2 regions of the Olleya sp. HaHaR_3_96 genome follow, and region 2 is predicted to be linked to the other one. Evidence: riboswitches for the same ligand, from Rfam matches in the RefSeq annotation. Region 2 holds a riboswitch; the other holds the start of a gene.
The links. Region 2 has a riboswitch for thiamine pyrophosphate ahead of H0I26_RS04710 (TonB-dependent receptor). Riboswitches for the same ligand answer to the same signal wherever they lie in the genome.
Positions count from the first base shown of each region.

Region 1: it holds a riboswitch for thiamine pyrophosphate, as region 2 does, so the genes downstream of both, thiS (sulfur carrier protein ThiS) here and H0I26_RS04710 (TonB-dependent receptor) in region 2, are expected to answer to the same signal.

Region 1 is NZ_CP058987.1:2,912,977-2,917,420, forward strand. It holds gene H0I26_RS12760 (SH3 domain-containing protein) at 1-760, opposite strand, end outside; gene H0I26_RS12765 (hypothetical protein) at 940-1,503, opposite strand; TPP riboswitch at 1,678-1,772, shown strand; gene thiS (sulfur carrier protein ThiS) at 1,872-2,075, shown strand; gene thiC (phosphomethylpyrimidine synthase ThiC) at 2,120-3,979, shown strand; gene H0I26_RS12780 (thiamine phosphate synthase) at 4,139-4,444, shown strand, end outside.
Region 2 is NZ_CP058987.1:1,106,248-1,110,691, forward strand. It holds gene H0I26_RS04695 (AAA family ATPase) at 1-142, shown strand, start outside; gene H0I26_RS04700 (DUF4301 family protein) at 129-1,685, shown strand; gene arfB (alternative ribosome rescue aminoacyl-tRNA hydrolase ArfB) at 1,687-2,094, shown strand; TPP riboswitch at 2,216-2,306, shown strand; gene H0I26_RS04710 (TonB-dependent receptor) at 2,411-4,444, shown strand, end outside.

The DNA of each region.
Region 1 (4,444 bases), 1.8 Mb from region 2:
GATCATTGATCATTCCATAGGCTTCACTATCGTCTACTACCAAAGATTTCTGAACAATATCAATAAAGTTTGATTGTTGAAACGCTGGATTATCCATAATTAATTTAAGCTTTTTATTTTTTTTAGAAGCATTATCTTCATTAAGTGCTCTATTATATAAAATGGCTAACTTAATATCTAAATCATCATATACAAAGTCATCACTTTTTTTAATCCAACCTTCATTCTTTTTCTCAAAACCGGTTACTTTCTCCCATTCGCCTTTACTTTGATCTAAGAGCACAACAATATCTCCTCTATCAAACTTATTACCAACAAATTCCATGACATCAGGTCTTTTATAAATTGCTAAAGGCTTTTTAAGCACCGCTAACTTACCGTTTTCGGCAAACAAATGTTCGTAAACCCAACCTTGAGCACCATCAGACAACTCTATTTTTAAATACTCTTTATTATCACTTCCTGTTTCTTTTTCTCCTAAAAACTTTACAGTTTCTCCAAAATAGATAGTTGCTAGATATTTAGCGCCTTTTCTTCCTGCAATATCTCTAAGACCTACTTTTGACCATAAACAGATTAATGCGTTATCATTCTCTGAAAAGTTAGAGGTTTTTACTTCTAAATCATCACTAGAGTCTGAATCACTACTAGTCTCTATGTTTTTATCAGATGTGTCTGAGGTAACGTTATCTTTACAGCCGACCATAACAGCTAATAATAACAGTATTAAGTAGTACTTTTTTAGTGGAATTTTGTTCATTTTACTTGGTTTAGTATTGATTTTTTAACTGGGATAAAAGTAATCCAAATGGAATACAATACGAGTAAAATCATTCGACTATTTTTTGTCTAATGGTTTTACTTGTTATAAATCTGCTTGAATTTGCTATCAGATTGAGAGTTTAATTTCAAAAAAAAGAATTGAGAATTCTCTTGCTTTTAGTTTTTAAGGTTAAAAATTAATTTATAATCACCTGAAGTATTTAGAGCTCTTTTTTCTGCACTATCTCTATTTAAATCAAAATATAAGATACAGGCCTCAAGGAAATTATTAAAAACACCTTCTTGATTTTTATCTCTACTGATAATATTAATGCTTTTATTTTCATTAAAATACATTTCTAAAATTCTAAATCTGTTATGAATTGTTTTATCATCATTACTTTTTATTATAATTTTAGTGATATCCTTTTTATTAAATTGATATAGCTTTTTTTTATGTCCTTGTATTGTAATCAATTCTCCTAAAGAAACATTTAACGTCTTAAAAAATAACGCATTAATTACAATAAACAATACCATCATTAAGGGTATTGCTATAATTACTAATATAAATAGTTGTGAAAATAAAGGTGTATTTGTCATGTCATCAGGTAAAAAGTAATTTGCTAATAATAAGCCTGGAACAACTATTATAGAAACTAATAGGACAGCAAAAATACTCCACATTCTATAATACTTTTCGACTAAAAAAGCTCTAAATTTAAATTGTTTTACTTTCATAAATTTATAAGATTATACAGTGCCCTTTGGCATATTTAGATTTTACAATTATAAACTTGGCATCATTAACTAATGTTGTTGTATTTAAAATACAATTTTAATAAAATAAATAATAGCATTCGACATTTTATAAAATACACCCTACATAATTCAATTAAATTAGTACATTTGTGTAGTAAACTTTAGGAGTAGCTATTAAATTAGTTTGAGAAAAATCCTTAGAACCTGATTTGGTTAATACCAACGGAGGGAAAAGTTATCAGTTTGTTGTATTCACAACACTGCTCCTTTTTTCCATTCTCGACACTTTTATCGTTTATAACATTACAAAAAAAGCATGATGCTTTTTTTTAAGTGATTTTAAACAAATGATAAACATAAAAGTAAATAATACCACACACCAATTTGCCAAAAATAGCTCTTTAGAAGGCGCACTTAATGTGCTTTCTATTCCGGTTAATGGCATTGCTGTGGCGATCAATCAGACTATTATCACCAAAAACGATTGGAATACTACAACGTTAATCGATGGTGATCACATCTTAATTATAACCGCTACTCAAGGGGGATAATCCTATCAACCTTCTTTATATAAAAGCCAATTCAACCAAAAGACATGAAAAATAAAGACACTGCACCAAAGCAAAACGGAATTACAAGACATCCGTTTCCTAATTCTACAAAAATTTATGTAGCCGGAAAAATTCATCCTCAGATCAAAGTTGCTATGCGAGAAATTGCATTAAGTGATACTACAGATTCGATGACAAAAAAGAAAACACCAAACGAACCAGTCACCGTATACGACACCTCTGGCCCTTATACAGATCCTAATAAAGAGATAAACGTACATGCAGGAATAGAAAGAATTCGTGAACAATGGATATTAGACCGAAATAATGTCGAACGGTTAGATCAATTTTCTTCAGACTATTGCAACATGCGTTTAAATGATAAAAGTTTAGATCACATGCGTTTTTCCTTATTAAAAAAGCCATTACGTGCTAAAAAAGGGGAAAACGTAACACAATTGCACTACGCTAAAAAAGGTATCATTACTCCAGAAATGGAATACATCGCTATTCGTGAAAATCAACGTATTGACGAAATGACCGAAATTAGAAAGCAACATAAAGGGGAGCATTTTGGAGCGTCTATTCCTGAAAAAATCACTGCCGAATTTGTACGTTCTGAGGTGGCCAGAGGACGTGCCGTAATTCCGTCTAACATTAATCACCCAGAAGCAGAACCTATGATTTTAGGCCGTAACTTCTTAGTTAAAATTAACGCTAATATTGGTAACTCTGCTGTAACTTCTTCCATAGAGGAAGAAGTAGAAAAAGCAGTATGGGCCTGTCGTTGGGGTGCTGATAATATCATGGATTTATCTACAGGAGAAAATATCCATGAAACGCGCGAGTGGATTGTACGTAACGCTCCAGTGCCAATTGGTACAGTGCCTATTTATCAAGCTTTAGAAAAAGTAAATGGTGTTGCCGAGGATTTAACATGGGAGATTTTCCGTGATACGTTAATCGAACAAGCAGAACAGGGTGTGGATTACTTTACCATTCATGCTGGTGTGTTGTTACGTTACATACCAATGACGGCAAAACGCGTTACAGGTATCGTTTCTAGAGGCGGATCTATCATGGCAAAATGGTGTTTAGCACACCATAAAGAAAGTTTTTTATACACCCATTTTGAAGACATTTGTGAGATCTTAAAACAATATGACGTTGCGTTTTCATTAGGTGATGGATTACGTCCAGGCTCTGTTGCAGATGCTAATGATGAGGCACAGTTTGCAGAACTAGAAACTCTTGGTGAGTTAACACAAATTGCAAGAAAACACGAAGTGCAATGCTTTATTGAAGGTCCTGGTCACGTGCCAATGCATATGATTAAAGAAAATATGGAGAAGCAAATAGATGTTTGTGACGAAGCTCCTTTTTACACGTTAGGACCTTTAACCACTGATATTGCACCAGGTTACGATCATATTACATCTGGTATTGGTGCGGCTATGATTGGTTGGTTTGGTTGCGCCATGTTGTGCTACGTTACTCCCAAAGAACACTTAGGTTTACCTAATAAAGAAGACGTTCGTGTAGGGGTTGTGACTTACAAATTGGCAGCGCATGCAGCGGATTTAGCAAAAGGTCATCCTGGTGCACAGCACAGAGATAATGCCTTAAGTATGGCGCGTTTTGAGTTCCGTTGGTACGACCAATTTAACTTAGGACTTGATCCAGAACGTGCGTTAGAATATCATGATGAAACCCTACCTGCCGATGGTGCAAAGGTGGCTCACTTCTGTTCGATGTGTGGACCAAAATTCTGTTCTATGAAGATTTCTCAGGAAGTTCGTGATTTTGCTGCCGAAAATGACATTGTGGATAACGAAGTTATCGCCAAAGGGTTTGAAGAAAAATCAAAAGAATTTAAAGAGAAAGGTTCAGAAGTCTATTTATAAACTCATTTGGAAGTTCCCACGCTTATAAAAAAAAGCGTGGGCGGGCTTTCCGTTGTATCTTTTGCGAAAAAAGCAAAAGGATGCCACTGCAATCCCTAACTCAAAAACAGAACAACCGTCAATACAAAGTAATCTGTACATTTTAAAACCCAAAACATTATGATAGTTCTTATTGCTCCAGAAAAAGATATTCCCAACGAAATTGAAATATTAAATCAATTATTTGAAGCGGGACTACTGTTCTTTCATTTTAGAAAACCGGATAAAAATTACGAGCAGCATGTCGCCTATTTAAATCAAATAGATAGCAAATACCACAATAGAATCGTGGTGCATTATCATCATGAATTGATAAACGACTTTAATTTAAAAGGAGTTCATTTTCAAGAACAAAAACGAATAGATCATATTGATAATCCAGGACAGTATTTTAAAAGTTTAAACATGTTTGGAAAAACAATCAGC
Region 2 (4,444 bases):
AGCTATGTTTAACGAGTTTGAATCGGCTTTAATAAAATATAAAAGACCATATGTTTTATTAAAAGGTGATAAAAAGGCAAGATTGGAGTTAGCAATAAAACATATAGATTTATTATTAGTAAATTTTAATGATGGAATTTAACCAAATAGACACGGATTTTATCAATCAAAAAGGATTGACTCTAAAAAAAGTAGAGCAGCAATTACAGTTGTTAAATAGGGGGCTTCCCTATATTAATTTGGAAAGAGCAGCGACTATTGATGACGGGATTTTTCAATTTTCTTATGAAAAAGCTTCTGAGTTAATCAGTAATTATGATTCCAAAAAAGAACAATTAAAGATTGTTAAGTTTGTGCCGGCTTCTGGTGCAGCAACTAGAATGTTTAAGTTTTTATTTGATTTTTTGAAGGCTTATAAGCCTAAAAAAGAAAGTATAAATGCATACATCAATAAAAATAAAGCGTCTGAATTATCCTTATTCTTTATTGGATTAGAGAAGTTGCCATTTTATAAACTTGTCATCCAATATTTAGAAGAGAATAGTAAAATTGATAAAAAATCTAGTAACGATCAGAAACTGTTTGCTTTTATTAAAGCAGTTTTGGAGGAGGAGCAATTATATTTCAGTGATTTTCCTAAAGGATTGTTGCCATTTCATAAGTATAAAAATCACTTAGCGAGTGCTTTTGAAGAGCATTTGTTTGAAGCCGCATTGTACGCGTCTGTCAAAGGTAAAGCATCACTTCACTTTACGATATCTGAGAAACATAACGATAAGTTTAAAGAAGAGTTTGAAAGAATTCAACAAATTGTGGAGCAAAAAACTAATACAGCATTTGATATTTCATTTTCTTATCAAAAAGAAGCAACAGATACTATTGCTGTTACGATAAAAAATGAAATTGTACGAGAAGATAATAATCAGTTGTACTTTAGACCTTCAGGGCACGGTGCGCTACTTGAAAATTTAAACGAGTTTAATGCAGACTTAATCTTTATTAAAAATATTGATAATGTTGTTGTGTATGAATATGAAACAGAAGTTGCTAAATCTAAAAAAATGCTTGCAGGTTTATTAATTGACATAAAAGAAAAAGCATTTGAGTTTGCGAAAATATTAGATAAAAGCGAAGTGTCTGATAAAGATATTTTGGAAATAGCCGAGTTTTTAATCACCAAAATGAATGTTGTTATCTCTCCTGAGTTTGAAAAATATTCAAAACAATATCAAATTGAGTATTTAAAAAATAAGTTAGATAGGCCAATTCGTATTTGTGGGATGGTTAAAAATGAAGGAGAACCAGGAGGAGGACCTTTTTGGGTTAAAGACGAAGGGGCAAACTTGTCTCTTCAAATTGTGGAGTCAGCACAAATTAATAAAAAATCAAAAAATCAAAAAAATATTCTTAAGCAAGCAACACATTTTAATCCCGTGGATTTAGTCTGTAGTATAAAAAATTATAAAGGAGAGGTTTATGATTTACAGAAGTTTGTAGATCCGCAGACAGCATTTATTACCACTAAAACTAAGGGGAGTAAATTAATTAAAGCTTTAGAATTACCAGGGCTTTGGAATGGAAGTATGTCTAATTGGAATACTATTTTTGTCGAAGTGCCATTAGTGACTTTTAACCCTGTTAAGACGGTTAATGACTTATTAAAACCAACGCATCAAGTGTCGTAAAATGCTAAACAAGTTTGCTTTAGAAAAGGAATTTAAATTAAAAGGTATTAGAAGCTCTGGTAGCGGAGGGCAACATGTAAATAAAGTAGCGACTAAAGTAGAGCTTAGTTTTGATATTTTGGAGTCTTTAGTATTAAGCGAAGATCAAAAAGGACTAATTCAAGTAAAATTGGTAAATAGGTTAACTAAAGCTTCCGTTTTAATATTACAATGTGGAGAAAGTCGAAGCCAATTAAAAAATAAAAGTATCGTTATAAAACGAGCGTTTTCAATTTTAGAGGGTGCTTTGAAGGTTCAGGCGAAGCGTAAACCAACCAAAATTCCAAGGGCAGTCATCAGAAAGCGTCTAAAAAACAAAAAAATTAACGCAGATCGGAAAATAAATAGGAGAAAACCTAATCTTGATTAACGCATGATTTTGCAAGGTTAATCTTGGATTTACAGATTTATATTACATCCTATTTCTGGTAGATTAAAAAAAATGTAATTGATATTTCATAAATCAATAATTCTAATCTACCTTTGTAACGTTCTCAAAAAAGGGGTGCCTATATCGGCTGAGATCATACCCATTGAACCTAGAACAGGTAATGCTGTTTAGGAATTTTAGACACACTTTTGTGTTATTGTAGTATGCTAAGATTATCTTGGTGTAGTATGAAAAGTATTCAATTTTAATAGTAAAGAATAATCACCTCTTTTTATTCGATTAACATGTAATCGTAGTGAAAAATTTATTTCCTTTTCTAACACTTCTAGTGTTATCTGTTTGTGCTAATGCACAGCAAAACAATGTTGAAGTGGATTCGACAAAAATCACAACACTTGACGAGGTGCTTATCCAATCTATTCGTGTAAAAGACCAAGCGCCAATTACACATTCTAACGTGTCCAAGGCTGATTTAGAGGCGCGTAATTTGGGTCAAGATATTCCGATATTATTAAACTTCCTACCATCGGTGGTAACAACAAGTGATGCGGGAGCAGGGGTTGGGTATACAGGTATTCGTGTGCGTGGAATAAGTTCACAATCAACTAACATTACTATAAACGGGATTCCATATAACGATTCTGAAAGCTTAGGTACTTTTTGGGTGAACTTAGGGGATTTTACATCGTCTGTAGAAAGTTTACAGCTACAACGGGGTGTTGGTACATCAACTAATGGTTCCGGTGCTTTTGGTGCAAGTATAAACGTATTAACAGATGCAGTTACAAAAGAGGCTAGTGGTGAGGTATCTAACAGTTTTGGAAGTTATAATACCCGAAAGCATACCGTAAAATATAGCACAGGTTTATTGAATGATCATATAGAGATTTCGGGTAGATTATCTCAAATTAACTCTGATGGTTATATAGACAGAGCGATTTCAGATTTAAAATCTTATTTTCTTCAAGGTGTTTATATTGATGATAATACGCAAATAAAAGCGGTTACTTTTGGTGGAAAAGAAGTGACATATCAAGCTTGGAATGGTATTGATAGTACGCAACTTAAAGAAGATAGAACTTTTAACCCTTCTGGAGAATATGAAGATCAAAACGGGAATACACAATATTATGATAATGAGGTTGATGATTATAAGCAGGACCATTATCAATTGCATTGGAATGAAAGGATTAATAATAACTGGTCTACAAACTTAGGCTTGAATTATACAAAAGGGTCTGGTTATTTTGAACAATATAAGGATAATGAAGATTTCTCTACCTACGGTTTTGAAGAGCTTACTATTGGAGGAGAAACAATAAATAAGACAGATGTTATTCGTAGACGTTGGTTGGATAACGATTTTTACGTATTAAATGCTAATGTTACTTATCAAAATGAAAAACTAAATTTAAGTACTGGTTTGTTTTATAGTTCTTATCATGGTGATCATTTTGGAGAAGTTATCTGGTCGCAATATGCTAGTAATTCCGAAATCAGAGCACATTATTACGATAGCGATGGTGATAAATATGATTTTAGTGCTTTTACAAAAGCAACCTATCAGTTAAATGATAAGTTAAGTTTGTTTGCAGATTTACAATTTAGAAGTGTGTATTATGATACAAGTGGTATGAGTTCTGATTTAGTTGTTTTTGAAATAGACAAAACATACAGCTTTTTCAATCCAAAAGCAGGAATTTCTTTTAATGCAAATCCAAGAAATAATTTTTACTTTTCTTATGCCAGAGCAAACAGAGAAGCGAGTAGAGGTGATTTTGAAAGTAACCCAGATATAAAACCAGAACAATTAAATGATTTTGAATTAGGATGGAGGTATAAAAATCAAAATTTAATTTTAAATATTAATGGGTATTATATGTTTTATAATGAGCAATTGGTGTTAACAGGAGCGATTGACGATGTTGGTACATTTATTAGAAGTAATTCAGGTAAAAGCTCGCGTTTAGGAGTAGAGTTAGAAGCTGTAGTAAAGTTAAGTAATCAACTTTCGATACAGCCAAATGTAACTTTTAGTACCAATAAAACTGAAGAAACTATAATTTCTAGAGATGGTGGACTTGTAGATTTAGGGAAAACAAACATTTCTTTTTCTCCTGATGTAGTAGCGTCAAATGCTATCGTGTTTAAACCAATTGATAATTTACAACTATCTTTTTTAAGTAAATATGTGGGAGAGCAATTTATGGGTAATACGGACTCGGATGTTTCAAAATTAGAAAGTTATTTTGTAAATGATTTTAATATTTCTTATAAGATTAAGATGAATAAAATATTTAAATCGATTGTGTTATCAGGGTTAGTAAAT